DNA from 3 places in the Sphaerotilus sp. FB-3 genome. Region 3 is predicted to be linked to each of the others. Evidence: predicted binding sites of a transcription regulator. Region 3 holds the regulator's gene; each other region holds the start of a gene.

Region 1 (5,080 bases), on a different contig from region 3:
GCCGGGCACGGCAGAAGCCGAGCAGCTCGGCGCCGCGACGGTAGCCGTCGAGCAGCTGGTCGAGCGGCAGCTGGGCGGACTCCATCGACTGCACCAGCCGATCGAGTTCGGCCAGCGCGCTTTCATAGCTCTCGGGTTCGCGGGCGCTGGGGGAGGAGGGGGCGGAGGCGCTCTTGGGCATGGCGTCTGGGGGAAAGGGCTCGATTGTAGAGGGCCGCTCCTGCTGTCACCGTGCATCGTGGGTGACGCGCCGGTGACGATGAGGCCGCACCCTCAGGCAAGCCGAAAGATCGTCGCATGTTGTATCCGGTCGACACACGCAGACGCAGCGGGGGCATGGACGCCACATGGGCAGCGCGCTCGATGAGCTCGGCTACAATGTCAGGTTCGCCCTGGGCGACACCGCCCACCCCGGTCCGGCAGCATGCCGCTGCACTCATGCCTCCCATGTTTCCAGCATGGGGCAGGCGCCCAGTGGTCTGGGACCATTTCCGTGGGGTGGTGGTTCGACATGGATTTTTGGAGATCCTGGGGATCATGTCCGACCTGAGCACACAGCAAGCTCTCCTTCGCAGCCGCACCCAACTTCCGGTGACCAGCTATTTCGACCCGGCGCTCTACGAGCAGGAGATGAAACTCATCTTCGATGCCGGTCCCCGCTATGTCGGGCACGAGCTGATGGTCCCGGCGCGGGGTGATTTCCATGCGCTTGCGCAGGAACGCGAGGGCCGCGCGCTGATCCGCACCGACAAGGGCGTCGAGCTGGTCTCCAATGTCTGCCGCCACCGTCAGGCGGTCATGCTCAAGGGCCGCGGCAACACCGGCGGCAACCTGGTGTGCCCGCTGCACCGCTGGACCTACGACCTGGGCGGCAAGCTGATCGGCGCGCCGCACTTCAGCGAGGATCCGTGCCTGAACCTGCGCAACTATCCGGTGCGCACCTGGAACGGCCTGGTCTTCGAGGACAACGGCCGCGACATCGCCGCCGACCTGGCGAACCTGGGTCCGAAGGATGTCCTCAACTTCGAGGGCTACCAGTTCCACAACGTCATCCAGCACGAGTGCAACTACAACTGGAAGACCTTCATCGAGGTCTATCTGGAGGACTACCACGTCGGTCCGTTCCATCCGGGGCTGGGCAACTTCGTCACCTGCGACGACCTGCGCTGGGAGATGGGACGCGACTACTCGGTGCAGACCGTCGGCACCGCGCCGGGCATCGGCGAGGCGCTGGGCCGGCCGGGCAGCAAGGTCTACGAGCGCTGGCATGAGCAGGTGCGCCGCTTCCAGGGCGGCGTGGCGCCGAAGCACGGCGCGATCTGGCTGACCTACTACCCGCACATCATGATCGAGTGGTACCCGAACGTGCTCACGGTCTCGACCGTGCATCCGATCAGCCCGGAGAAGACGCTCAACACGGTGGAGTTCTACTACCCCGAGGAGATCGCCGCCTTCGAGCCCGAGTACATCGAGGCCCAGCAGGCCGCCTACATGGAGACCTGCATCGAGGACGACGAGATCGCCGAGCGCATGGACGCCGGCCGCCGCGCGCTGATGGAGCGCGGCGACAACGAGGTCGGCCCCTACCAGAGCCCGATGGAGGACGGCATGCAGCACTTCCACGAGTGGTATCGCCGCGTCATGGACTTCAAGGACTGATGCGCAGGGACTGATCGCCGCCGGCGGCCCCTGACGGCCGCCGCGCGTCGCCGACCCGGGGAGGCCCGGGCCGTTAGCATGCCGGGCATGAATGCTCCGATGCTGATGGTCCTGGCCTCCCTTCTCTTTTCGCTGATGGGGGTGTGCGTCAAGCTCGCCAGCACGCAGTTCGGCACCGGCGAGATCGTGATGTACCGCGGCCTGGTCGGCGCGGTGGTGATGGCGGTGCTGGTGCGCGCGCGCAGGCAGTCGCTGCGCACCGCCGTGCCGGGCATGCACCTGTGGCGCAGCATCGTCGGCGTGTCGGCGCTGTGCCTGTGGTTCTACGCGATCAGCGGCCTGCCGCTGGCCACCGCGATGACGCTCAACTACATGTCGCCGATCTGGATGGCGATGTTCCTGATCGGCGGCTCGGTGCTGCTGGGCGGCGCGCGGGTGGATGCGCGGCTGGTGGCGACCGTGCTGGCCGGCTTCGTCGGCGTGGCGGCGATCCTGCGCCCGAGCATCGACCGCGACCAGCTCTGGTTCGGCATCGTGGGGCTGTTCTCGGGCATGCTCTCGGCGCTGGCCTATCTGCAGATCACCGCGCTGGGCCGCGCCGGCGAGCCCGAGACGCGGGTGGTCTTCTATTTCTCCTGCGCCGGCACGCTCGCAGGCCTGGCGCTGACGCTGCTGCAGGGCGGCCCCAGCGGCGGCCATGACCTGCGCGGCATGCTGCTGGTGCTGGCGGTGGGCGTGTTCGCCACCGCCGCGCAGCTGGCGATGACCCGTGCCTTCTCGATCGGCCGGCCGCTGGTCAATGCCAGCCTGCAGTATCTGGGCATCGCCTTCTCCTTCGCCTGGGGCGTGCTGCTGTTCGACGATCCGGTCCATCCGCTGGCACTGCTGGGCATGGCGATGGTGGTGGGCTCGGGTATCGTCGCCACCCGGCTGCGCCATGCCGGTGCCGCGCCGCGCCGCGGTACCTCCGACACGCTGCCGCCCGATCTCGAGTCCTGATCCTGCCGCCCCACACCACACCATGACGATCTCCCCCGACTCCTCCTCTCCGCTGATCTCCGCCGAGGCGCTGAAGGCTGCGCTCGGCCGTGTGCGCGTGTTCGACGTGCGCTTCGACCTGGCCCGGCCGGACGCCGGCGAGGCCGCCTGGCGCGAGGGCCATCTGCCCGGCGCGCATTACCTGCACCTGGACCGCGACCTGAGCGCCAAGGACGGCGTGCCCGCGCTGTGCGGCGGCCGCCATCCGCTGCCGACGCGCGAGGTCTTCGCAGCTACCGCCGCACGGCTCGGCCTGACGCCGGACACGCCGGTGGTGCTGGTCGACGCGCAGGGCGGCATGTTCGCCGCGCGCGCCTGGTGGATGCTGCGCTGGATCGGCGCGCGCGACGTGCGGGTGCTCGACGGCGGCCTGGCCGCATGGCGCGCGGCCGGCGGCGCGCTGGAGCCGGGCGAGGTCGCGCCCGCCGCGGCCGCGCCCGCCTGGCCGCTCGCGCCCGAGCCGGAGGGCCTGCGCCTGACCGCCGACGCGCTGGCGGCGCAGCTGGGCCGCGTCGCGCTGCTGGATGCGCGTGCGCCCGAGCGCTACCGCGGCGATGTCGAGCCGCTCGATCCGGTGGCCGGCCACATTCCCGGTGCGCTGAACCGCCCCTTCAGCGCCAACCTCGGGCCGGACGGCCGCTTCCTGCCGCCCGAGGCGTTGCGTGCGGCCTTCCAGGGCCTGGCCGGCGCGCGTCCGGTGGTGCACCAGTGCGGCTCGGGCGTGACCGCCTGCCACAACCTGCTGGCGATGGCGGTGGCCGGCCTGCCCGGCGGCGCGCTCTACGCGGGCTCGTGGAGCGAGTGGTGCCGCGACCCGGCGCGGCCGGTGGCGCAAGGCTGACGCTGCCCTTGCCGTCCTTGCCGTCGGTGCGGTTCTTGATGAAGCTCAAGCCGCGCCTGGCCGTGCGGCGCATGATCGGTTCATCCCTTTTGCTTTCCAGTCCGCAGGAGTTCCGATCATGTCCATGTACAAGCGCATCCTGGTGCCGACCGACGGCTCGGAGATCACCGCCAAGGCGGTCGAGACCGCGGTGACGATGGCCCGGGCCTTCGGCGCGACGCTGCTGACGCTGGCGGTCAAGGAGCCCTTCCCGTACAGCGCGATCACCGAGATGCAGCCGATCCCGCCGCAGGAGTTCTTCGATGCGCAGGAGCGCATCGCGGTCAAGCATCTCGATCAGGTCAAGGCGGCCTGTGCCGCCGCCGGCGTCGAATGCCTGGCGGCGGCGGTCGAGGCCGCCCATCCGTGGGAGTCCATCATCGACTTCGGCAAGGACCAGGGCGCCGACCTGATCGTCATGGCCTCGCACGGCCGCCGCGGCGTGGCCGCGCTGCTGTTGGGCAGCGAGACCCAGAAGGTGCTGACCCACAGCACCGTGCCGGTGCTGGTGGTGCGCTGATCTCGCTGGGGCGCCGGGTGCGCCTCAGCGGCTGCCGCCGAGGAAGCCGCCGAGCAGCGAGCCCTCGTCGCTCGACGAGCCGCCGGTCTGCGGCGCGGCGGCAAACACCCGGCTGGCCAGGCGCGAGAACGGCAGGCTCTGCAGCCACACCGTGCCCGGGCCGGTCATCTTCGCGAAGAACAGGCCCTCGCCGCCGAAGAGCGCCGTCTTGATCTTGCCGACGTACTGGATCTCGAAGTCCACGTTCGGCGTGTAGGCCACGACGCAGCCGGTGTCGATCAGCAGCGTCTCGCCGTGGCGCAGTTCGCGGCGCAGCACCGTGCCGCCGGCATGCACGAAGGCCAGACCGTCGCCCTCGAGCTTCTGCATGATGAAGCCCTCGCCGCCGAAGAATCCCACCGAGAGCTTCTGCTGGAAGTGGATGCCCAGCGAGACGCCGCGCGCCGCGCACAGGAAGGAATCCTTCTGGCAGATCAGCATCCCGCCGAGCTGGCGCAGGTCCATCGGCAGGATCTTGCCGGGATAGGGTGCGGCGAAGGCGACGCGCTGCTTGGCATGGGCCTGGTTGCTGTAGACGGTGGTGAACAGCGACTCGCCGGTGATCAGCCGCTTGCCCGCGCCGAGCAGCTTGCTCATGAAGCCGCCCTCCTGGCGACCGCCGTCGCCGAAGACGGTGTCCATCTGGATGCCGCCCTCCATGAACATCAGGCTGCCGGCCTCGCCGATCGCGGCCTCGCCGGGGTCCAGCTCGACCTCGACGAACTGCATCTCGGCGCCCTTGATCTCGTAGTCGACCGCATCCATGCGGCCGCCGGGCGCCGGCGCCTGGCCGAAGGAGGACATCGGGGACGGTGCAGGGCTGGGCGCGTTGTAGGAGGAGAAGAGTGACATGGCGTTCAGGTTTGGACGACGTGTCCGCGATCATCGCACCAGCGGTGCGCGCAGCCGGGCAAAGTCCCGGGGAGCCACATACTGCAGCACGG
Region 2 (5,080 bases), on a different contig from region 3:
CTGAGCGTCACGTCGTACATGCCCTGCCTGGCGTTCGGCGGAATCGTCCAGGCCATCGCCGCGCGATACGGCAGCGTGGTCACGTCGCCGCTGGCCTGGTGGGTGATGTCGACCTGGTCGGGCTGCGCCGCCGCGGCCAGCGCCGCCAGCCCCCGGGCACTCTCGCGGCGCAGATGATGGCGCATCGACACCGTCTCGCCGACGCGCAGCAGCGTGCGGTCGAACACCGTGTGCGCGCGCACCGTGTCGGCATCGTCGAGCGAGCCGCGTGCGGTCGGCTGGCCGAAGCGCCACGACTCGATGCCGCGGCTCCAGTCGCCGAAGACGAAGGCCAGGTCGCGGCTGCCGTCGGCACGCGCCGGGCCGCGCGCGGTGACGAACAGGCCGTCGTGGCTGATGCAGTCGCTGAGCGAACCGCTCTCGTCGAAGCCGCGCGGAATGCGCGCCAGCCCCTGCGCGTCGGTGCGGCCCGACCACAGCGTCACGCCGCGGCAGTCGTTGACGGCAACATCGGCGCCGGCCACCGGCTGCGCACGGTCCAGCGTCGTCACCCAGACCAGGCTGTCGCTGCGACCGCGCTTGAAATGCACGCCGATCGGCGTCACCAGCACGCCGGTGCGCACGTACATCGGCGCCTCGCGGTCGAGCAGCGCGCGCCCGAGCACGCGCGACGACACCTCGACGAGGTGGTAGCCCGAGCGCTTGAGCGGCAGGCCGATGACCTCCGTCGCACCCGGCGTTTTCGCCGTCTCGGGCGACGGTGCCGGCAGATCGGCGCGCTCGACGCCCTCTTCCCTGGCCAGCAGCGACAGCTCGCGCGTGCCGACGACACGGTCGCGCGTGACGCGGCGCGGCCGGCCGTCGTCGCCGGTGACCGTCTCGGTGACGGTCCAGTCCTTCGGCGGCAGGCCGGCCTCCCGGGCGGTGACGCTGCTCTCGTGATGGCGATTGACCCGAGCGTACCACTGCAGCAGCTCGCGGTCCGGCGTTGCCGCGCCGAGCCACTTGACGCTGACGCGCGCGCGCGGCGGCGGCCCGCCGCCGTCCTGCACATGGCGCAGCGTGATCGGCAGCAGCCCCGGCTCGTCCGGCCCCGGGCCCTGTTCCAGCACGCCGAACGGCGCCGCGGCGAACTTGGCCAGCGGCGGCATGCCGCCGGTCGCCACCGCGAGCGGAAACACCGACGCATTCGCCAGCGCCCGCCCCGACTCGTCGCGCAGGTCCCTGGGCAGCACGATCGTGTAGCGCGCGTTCTCGGCCAGCGGCCCCGGGAAGGTCAGTTCCGACAGCGCCGGCTCGGTGTTGCCGGCCGCGAACTTCGGCGCCACCGCGCTGCCGCCGCCGACCGGCTGCAGGCGGATCTGCGCCAGCTGCGCACGCGGCACCGCTTCGCTGAAGCGCAGCGTCAGGGGCCGCAGCGGAATGCACGGCGCCTCGGCGCGCTCGCGCTCGCAGGTGAATTCGGCGGTGAAGCGCTCGCGCACCTCCCAGGCGAAGCGCTGCGGCTGGCGCGTCAGCACCGCCGGGTTGTTCGCCGCCGCGATGCCCGGCCCCCAGACCAGCCGCACGCCGGCGGCCGGCGGCAGCGGGCGCTGGCAGGTCAGCACCAGCACCCGCGCGGCGTCGGCCGCGGCGATCTCGTGCAGCTTCAGCAGCGCCGCCCGCGGCGCGCCCTCGACGAGGCTGACCGGCACGCGCTCGCCGATGCCCTGCACCTCGCACCAGGCGTTGCGCTGCACCGTGTCGGGCACCGCCGGGCCGTTCAGGCGCAGCAGCCAGTGCTGGTCCTCCTCGATCGACGAGCCTTCGTACGGCTCGACCGACTCGACCACCGGCCCGCCGGATGTGAAGCGGAACTCGCGCGGCCCGTCGAGCGGGCCGTTCAGCGGCTTCCAGCCCGGCGCGATCGCGAGGCGGCAGGCCACGCCCGGCGGCAGCGTGCGGTCCAGGTCCCAGGCCCACTCGCGGTCGCTGATCCAGCGCCGGCTGCCGGCCGGCGCCTTGCCGCCCAGCCCGTCGCAGGCCAGCACCGCCGGATCCGGCAGCGCCGGCGACCCGAAAGGCACCACCGCCGTGTCGAAGCGCAGGCGGATCTGCGCCGCCTCCGACACCTCGCCGCTCGGCACCGCCGACACCACCCGCGCGCCCCAGGCCGACCCGGCGGCCGCGGCCAGCGCCGCCATCAGCACGCCACCGAGCCGCCCGCGCCACCGCCGGCCGCCGGGCCGCCCTGTCTCTTGTCGCTGTCCGTCCACCCGATTCCTCCTGCGCGCCGGGCCGTCGCCCCGTGTCGTGCAGTCTAGGTCCGGAGGCAGCCGCCCCGCGAACCTCAGTGCAGGACCAGCATCGCCACCTTGGTGCGCGACATCACGTTCTTGGTGTGCGAACCGAAGAGCATCTCGCCGAACAGGCCGCGACCATGGGTGACCATCAGGATCAGGTCGGCCTGGACCATGTCGGCGACCTCGGCAATGGTCGCGTCGGTCTGGTCGCTGCGGCGGTACTCGCTCTCGAAGGGCACGCCGCATTCGCGGGCACGCTGGGCAAAGCTGTCGAGCACCGCATGGGCGTGGGCTTCGGTGCGGGCCTCATGCGCCTCGATCTTGCGCGCGAAGGTGGTCGGGCTGGCATTGACCGCAGACAGCGGGATGTCGGGCTCGCAGACGAAGCCGGTCACGCGCGCGCCCAGCTTCAGCGCCAGCTCCAGGCTGGCATCCATCGCACGCACGGAGAGTTCGGAGCCGTCGACCGGGACAAAGATGTGCTTGAACATGGTGAATCTGCGGATCGGGTTGCAACGGTTCCACTCTAGGGTTTGCCCGCCACCCGGTCTTGATGGACATCAAGAAAACCTGCGCGCACGCCGGAATCCGCACGGAATCCGGCGGCATGTCGCCACACCATTCCGGTACCTTTTTGTACCAGAAGTCCGTCAATCACGACATGGCAGCCGAGATTGTTGCGATTTCATGGCAGGCCCGCGGGTTTGCGCTAGGCTCCATCTTTTTCAGATTCTCCAATGTCGCTGCCTGTCTCCCCTGCCCCGCTCGAGCTGCCCGAGCTGTCCGGCGCCTCCGCGACCGGCCGCTGGCGCGCTCCCCGGCGGCTGGCGGCGCAGGCACTGGCGCTGCAGGGACTCGGGCTGGGACTGACCCTGGTGGCTGCGCTTGTCACCAGCCATCTGCAGCACCGCACCCGCATGGCCGACTTCGCCGGCCACACCCGGGTGCTGTCGATCTCGCTGCAGGATCATCTGGAGATGGCCCAGCGCGACCTGGAGCGGCTGCGCGACCTGCACTACCGCATCGATCTCGGCCGGGACGAGCTGGAGATCGCCGGCGAGACCATCCTGCGCGAGAGCCCGTGGATCCGGCTGTTCTCCTGGCTGCCGCGGGTGACGCAGACGCAGCGCAACGCCTTCGAGGAACACCGCGACGGGCTGGACGGCCAGTCGATCCGCCAGCTCGATGCCGACGGGCTGGTGCGACCGGCGGCGCGCCGCGCCGAGCATTTCCCGGTGGCCGACACCGTGCCGGCCTCGGGCCTGGAGGCGCTGGAGGGCATCGACGAGGGCGTCGATCCGGTCCGGGCGCCGGCGCTGCATCAGGCGCGGGCCAGCGGTCGGGTCGTCGCCTCGCCGCCCTTCTCCTCGCTGAGCCGCACCGCCAGCGAGGCCTGCGCCAGCGTGCTCTACACCCCGGTGATGGACCGGGCCTGGACCCTGGCCGAGGGCCATCGGCCCGAGCGCACCCGCGGCCTGGTCTCGGCCACGCTGGACCTGGGCTGGATGCTGCAGCATGTGCAGGCGCAGGCCGGCATCGACGGCACCGAGATGCTGCTGCTCGACCCGCTCCAGGAGGCGCCGGTGCTGGTGCGGCTCGACGACAGCCGGCTGGTGCGTGCCTACAGCGGCGAAGAGGCGCAGGCGCTGCTGGCCGGCATGCGCAGCGGGCCGCACTCGGTGCAGTCGCTGCAGCTCGGCGGCCGGGAGTGGCAGCTGCTGGCCCGCCCGGGCTGGGCCGGCCGGGCCTGGCAGCCCGATGTGCTGGTGCTGTCGGTGCTGGCCTGCGGGCTGGTGTTCTCCGGTCTGCTGGGCGCGCTGCTGCGCAGCCGCCAGCGCCGCATGACCGAGCTGCAGGCCGCGCATGACGACCTCGAGCGACTGGTGGCTCGGCGCACCGCCGCGCTGGAGGCGAGCAACCGCCAGCTCGCCGCCGAAGTCGACGAGCGCCGCCGCCTCGAGGACGATCTGCGCCAGGCCAGCCGGCAGGCGCACCAGGCTGGCCAGCGGCTGCTGCGGCTGATCAACGATGTGCTCGACCTCTCGAAGATCGAGGCCGGCGGCCTGCAGCTGCATCCCGCGACCTTCGACCTGCGCCAGGAGATCGACGAGATCGCCCGGCTGTTCGCCGAGCGCGCCGGCGCGCGCGGCCTGCCGCTGGACTGCCGCATCGACCTGGATGCGCACGAGCCGGTGCGGGGCGACCGCAGCAAGATCGGCCAGATCGTCATGAACCTGCTGGGCAATGCGGTCAAGTTCACCGAGCAGGGCCGCATCGGGCTCGACGTGCGCCGCGAAGGCGCTCAGGTGCAGATCCGCGTGAGCGACAGCGGCCCCGGCATCGCACCCGAGGAGCTGGCGCAGCTGTTCGCGCCCTTCCGCCAGGGCCGGGCCGGCATCGACAAGGGCGGCACCGGGCTGGGCCTGGTGCTGGCGCGCCACATGGCGGTGGCGATGGGCGGCAGGCTGGAGATCGACAGCCAGCCCGGCCAGGGCACCCGGGCCCGGCTGAGCCTGCCGCTGCCCCGGCAGGCCGGCGAGGTGGCCGCCTCGCCGGTGCCCGCCGGCATCCTGCCCGGCCATGAGCGGCTCGATCCCGCCACGCCGGTGCATGCGGTGGTGGTCGAGGACGACGAGCACAGCCGCGACATCCTGGTGCATCTGCTCGAGCGCCTGGGCTGCCGGGTCGAGGTGGCGCATGACGGGCTGCAGGGCCTGAGGCTGATCCGCCAGGCGCAGCCCGACATCGTCTTCACCGACATCCGCATGCCGGTGCTCGACGGCCTGCGCATGCTTGCG
Region 3 (5,080 bases):
CCGCCTATGTCTGGAGCCTGTCGCACAAGGGTGACAAGCAGACCGCGCTCGCTCCCGCAGGGGATGCGAAAGCGCAATAACCTTAGGTTCATCCTGGGTTAAAACCGAGGCCATGGATACCAGCAAGACGGGCGCTTCGCCCATTTCCTCGCCCTCCGTGGCCTCTGCCTCCGCCGGTCCTGCGCCGGCTGCCGAGCCGGCAGCCGCCAGGACCGTCTCGCTTTACCAGAAGTCGAAGAAGATCTATCCGCGCGCCGTCAGCGGCTATTTCGCGAAGTGGCGCTGGGCCCTGGTGTGGCTCACCCAGATCGTCTTCTACGGCCTGCCCTGGCTGATGTGGAACGACCGCCAGGCGGTGCTGTTCGATCTGGTCAGCCGGCGCTTCTACCTGTTCGGTCTGGTGCTGTATCCGCAGGACCTGATCTACCTGACCGGACTGCTGATCATCTCCGCCTACGGGCTGTTCCTGTTCACCGCGGTGGGTGGGCGACTGTGGTGCGGCTACGCCTGTCCGCAGACGGTCTACACCGAGATCTTCCTGTGGTTCGAGCACCGCTTCGAGGGCGATCGCGCCCAGCGGATGAAGCTCGACGCCGGTCCGTGGACGGCCGAGAAGATCCGCCGCAAGGGCGCCAAGCATCTGGTGTGGGTGCTGTTCGCGCTGTGGACCGGCTTCACCTTCGTCGGCTACTTCACCCCCATCCACACGCTGGCGGCCGAGGCGATGACGCTCGGCTTCGGCCCGTGGGAATGGTTCTGGGTGCTGTTCTACGCCTTCGCGACCTGGGGCAATGCCGGCTTCATGCGCGAGCAGGTCTGCAAGTACATGTGCCCGTACGCGCGCTTCCAGAGCGCGATGTTCGACAAGGACACGCTGATCATCAGCTACGACGCCGAGCGGGGTGACCCGCGCGGCTCGCGCGGCAAGAAGGTCGACCCGAAGAGCAAGGGCCTGGGCGACTGCGTCGACTGTGGCGTGTGCGTGCAGGTCTGTCCGACCGGCATCGACATCCGCAACGGCCTGCAGTACGAGTGCATCGGCTGCGCCGCCTGCATCGATGCCTGCGACGGCATCATGGACAAGATGAACTACCCGCGCGGCCTGATCCGCTACGCGACCCAGAACGGCCTGAAGGAGCATTTCACCCGTGCGCAGATGTGGCGCCGGGTGCTGCGTCCTCGGGTGCTGATCTACACCGTGATCCTGGTGCTGATCGTGGCGGCGGTCGGCGCGAGCATCTGGATGCGCACGCCGTTCCGTGTCGACGTGATCCGGGATCGCGCTTCGCTGGCGCGCATCGTCGACGAAGGCCAGATCGAGAACGTCTATCGCCTGCAGGTGATGAATGCCGGCGAGCAGCCGCATCGCTACCGTCTGGGCGTGAGTGGCCTGAACGGCATCACGATCGATCCGGCCACGGAGATCGAGGTCGGCGCGGCCGAGGCCCGCTGGGTGACGGTGTCCGTCCGGGTTCAACCGGAGGCGGCAGCCGAAGCCGGACCGGGCTCGCACGAAATACACTTCGACATTGCGCGTGTCGATGCTCAGGATCCGGCGCCTCTGGTCGTGCGCGAGAAGTCGACCTTCATCATTCCGCGCTGAGGAGATCTCCACATGAGTCGAACCCCTGCGAATTCCTCCCTCACCTCCACCCCGGCCGACGATCCGCGGCCGTGGTGGCGCTTCAAGATGATGTGGCTGGTGGTCGGCGGGCCGCTGGTCGTCGTTGCAGCCAGCTTCGTGACGCTGACCCTGGCGCTGAAGAATCCCGATCCGGTCATCCAGACGGCCGAGCATGTGTCGGCCGATCAGGCGGCCAACGCGCCGGCCATGCAGGGCCGCAACCATGCGGCCACCGGGGGCGTCAAATGAAGACCGACCCGTTCGAGCATGACGGTTCGCCGGTGTTCGATGGCGGGGCGGAGGTCCAGCCCGCGGCCTCGGCGCGCGAGCGCCGCTGGCCGGCGGTGCTGTGGCCGTCCTTCCTGATGGCCGGCGTCGTCGAGATGCTGGTCTTCTCGATGGTCGATCCGGCCGACCTGCGCTGGATGGGCAGCCCGGTGGCCGACGCCGACGCGATGACGATCTACTCGGCCGCCTTCCTGCTGTTCTGGGTGCTGATCGCGCTGGCCAGCGCGATGACGCAGCTGGTGATGGGCGATGAGGGGGGGCCGTCCGCCGGACGGCATCCGTCGGCCTGATCTGACTGCCGGAGGGGCTCCGGCGAGACCCGGAGCCTGGCGCTCAGCAGTTGGCCGCGTTGACCACCCGCTGCAGCGCGTTCTGGTCGAGGATGCGGATGTCGCGCTGCTTGACCTCCAGGATGCCTTCCTCCTGGAACTTCGAGAAGGTGCGGCTGACCGTCTCCAGCTTCAGGCCCAGGTAGCTGCCGATCTCCTCGCGGGTCATGCGCAGCACCAGCGCCGAGGCCGAGAAGCCGCGCGCCTGCAGCCGCTGGGTCAGGTTCAGCAGGAAAGCCGCCAGACGTTCCTCGGCGCGCATCGATCCCAGCAGCAGCATCACGCCATGGTCGCGCACGATCTCGCGGCTCATGATCTTGTGGAACTGGTGCTGCAGCAGCGTGACCTCGCGCGACAGCGTCTCGAGCTGGCTGTAGGGAATCATGCAGACCTGCGAGTCCTCCAGCGCGATCGCGTCGCAGGAGTGGTGGTCGGTGCTGATGCCGTCGAGGCCGATCAGCTCGCCGGCCATCTGGAAGCCGGTGACCTGCTCGCGGCCATCCGCTGCCGACACGACGGTCTTGAAGAAGCCGGTGCGCACCGCGTAGAGCGCGGTGAAGGTCTCGCCGGCATGGAACAGGCTCTCGCCGCGGCGCACGGTCCGGCGGGTGCCGATGATGTCGTCGATCGAGGACAGCTCTTCGTCCGACAGGCCGACCGGCAGGCACAGCTCGCGCAGATTGCAGGCGGAGCAGGCGACCTTGAGCGCGTCAAGGCGGGGGGACGTCGTGGTGTCGTGCATGGCGAAAAAGGCGTTGGTGTTTCGATGCGGATCCGCTCGAGCCCCATTCTGAGGCCGAAGGCTCTCGATCCGATCAATCGCGGCCGATTCTTGGGGATGTGTCCTGCATCGTGCTTGAGCTGCGTCAAGGTACGCCGGGCATCCGTCGGCACAGTGTGCGTCCATGGACCAACCGACTCTCCAACCGACCCGCGGCAGCGGCCTGCAGGCCGAGCCCGTTCTGACCGACGAACTGCTGCACCGGATGGATCGGCCCGGACCGCGCTACACCTCCTATCCGACCGCCGACCGCTTTGTCGAGGCCTTCACCGCCGAGCATTTCCTGCAGGCGCTGGCCCAGCGCCATGACATGGGCGGGGCCGGCGGGACGGGCGCGCCGCTGTCGCTCTACATCCATGTGCCGTTCTGCGAGTCGGTCTGCTACTACTGCGCCTGCAACAAGATCGTCACCCGCGACCACGGCCGTGCCGCGGCCTACCTGGATGCGCTCGAGCACGAGATGGCGCTGGCGGCCGACGCGCTGGGCGAGCGGGTGCAGGTCTCGCAGCTGCACTTCGGCGGCGGCACGCCGACCTTCCTGAGCGACGAGGAGCTGTCGCGGCTGATGGCGGCGATCCGCACGCGCTTCGAGCTGCTGCCCAAGGGCGAGTTCTCGATCGAGATCGACCCGCGCACCGTCACCCGCCAGCGTCTGGCGCATCTGCGCGCGCTCGGGCTGAACCGCGTCTCCTTCGGCGTGCAGGACTTCGATGCCCAGGTCCAGCAGGCGGTGCACCGCATCCAGCCCTTCGAGCAGGTCGAGGCGCTGATGCGCGATGCGCGCGAGTTGGGCTTCGAGTCGATCAACGCCGACCTGATCTACGGCCTGCCGCGCCAGACGCCCGAGAGCTTCGAGCGCACCGTGCGCCAGGTCGCCTCGCTGCGGCCCGACCGCATCGCGATGTACGGCTACGCGCACCTGCCGACGCGCTTCAAGCCGCAGCGCCGCATCGTGCCGATCGATCTGCCCAGCGGCGGCCAGCGGGTGGGCATGCTGTCGCAGGCGCTGGCCGGCTTCGTCAGCCACGGCTACCAGTACATCGGCATGGACCACTTCGCGCTGCCGGACGACCCGCTGGCGCAGGCCAAGCGCCAGGGGCGGCTGCACCGCAACTTCCAGGGCTACAGCACGCAGGCCGACTGCGACCTGATCGGCCTGGGCGTGTCGGCGATCTCCCGGGTGGGGGCTTGCTACAGCCAGAACGCCAAGACGCTCGACGAGTATTACGATGCGCTGCGTTCCAACCAGCTTCCGGTGGTGCGCGGCCTGGCGCTGACGCGCGACGACCTGGTGCGGCGCGCGGTGATCATGTCGATCATGTGCCATGGCCGGCTCAGCTACGAGTCGGTCGCGCTGGCCCACCTGATCGACGTGCGCTCGTATTTCGCCGCCGAGATCGAGGCGCTCGAGGATCTGGCCCACGACGGCCTGGTCACGCTGAGCGAGGACGGGCTGGAGGTCACGCCGCTGGGCTGGTACTTCGTCCGCTCGGTCGCGATGGTCTTCGACCGTCACCTGCGGGCCGACCGCAACCGGGAGCGCTTCTCCAAGGTGATCTGAATGACAGGTGCGCTGCTGCTGACGGCGGCACTGATGGGCCTGGCCGGCACGCCGCACTGCGCGGCGATGTGCGCGGCCGGGTGTGCGGCGGTGGCGCGGCGCTGCACGCCGCAGGCGCCGGTGCGCGGCTCGCTGGGGCTGCTGGCCGGGCGGCTGCTGGCCTATGCGCTGGCGGGCGCGGCGGCGGCCTCGATCGTCGGCGGGCTGCGCTGGCTGGCCGAGGTGGCGGGCTGGCTGCGCCCGCTCTGGACCGGGCTGCAGCTGTTCATGGTGATGATCGGCCTGTGGCTGCTGCTGCGCGGACGCTTGCCCGCCGCGCTGGAGGCCTGGATCGAGCAGGGGGCAGCAGCCCGGCTCGAGCTGCCCGACGGCACGCGGCGCGTCGCGATGCCGGGCGAGCTCAAGGCCGCCGGTGTCGGCCTGCTGTGGCCGGCATTGCCCTGCGGTCTGCTGCATGCGGCGCTGCTGCTGGCGGCGGTGGCGTCCTCGCCGCTGGA

Evidence for each region. Region 3 encodes FNR, which switches genes on or off when oxygen is low (the NO sensors DNR and NnrR bind a similar motif). Its sites were predicted from a motif close to TTGATNNNNATCAA; they were not measured.
Region 1: the regulator FNR is predicted to act here: its motif matches at 3,574-3,587, upstream of NFT33_RS15550 (universal stress protein).
Region 2: the regulator FNR is predicted to act here: its motif matches at 2,833-2,846, upstream of NFT33_RS06490 (universal stress protein).

What each region holds. Positions count from the first base shown of each region.
Region 1 is NZ_BQWE01000046.1:26,158-31,237, reverse strand. Features, by position in the region: gene xseB (exodeoxyribonuclease VII small subunit) at 1-181, opposite strand, end outside; gene NFT33_RS15565 (aromatic ring-hydroxylating oxygenase subunit alpha) at 538-1,659, shown strand; gene NFT33_RS15560 (DMT family transporter) at 1,747-2,658, shown strand; gene NFT33_RS15555 (sulfurtransferase) at 2,681-3,538, shown strand; gene NFT33_RS15550 (universal stress protein) at 3,663-4,097, shown strand; gene NFT33_RS15545 (TIGR00266 family protein) at 4,122-4,901, opposite strand; gene NFT33_RS15540 (hypothetical protein) at 5,019-5,080, opposite strand, start outside.
Region 2 is NZ_BQWE01000011.1:305,149-310,228, reverse strand. Features, by position in the region: gene NFT33_RS06495 (alpha-2-macroglobulin family protein) at 1-2,255, opposite strand, end outside; gene NFT33_RS06490 (universal stress protein) at 2,330-2,773, opposite strand; gene NFT33_RS06485 (ATP-binding protein) at 3,020-5,080, shown strand, end outside.
Region 3 is NZ_BQWE01000057.1:135,738-140,817, reverse strand. Features, by position in the region: gene ccoP (cytochrome-c oxidase, cbb3-type subunit III) at 1-80, shown strand, start outside; gene ccoG (cytochrome c oxidase accessory protein CcoG) at 113-1,603, shown strand; gene NFT33_RS17270 (hypothetical protein) at 1,616-1,873, shown strand; gene NFT33_RS17265 (hypothetical protein) at 1,870-2,202, shown strand; gene fnr (fumarate/nitrate reduction transcriptional regulator Fnr) at 2,246-2,983, opposite strand; gene hemN (oxygen-independent coproporphyrinogen III oxidase) at 3,147-4,583, shown strand; gene NFT33_RS17250 (urease accessory protein UreH domain-containing protein) at 4,584-5,080, shown strand, end outside.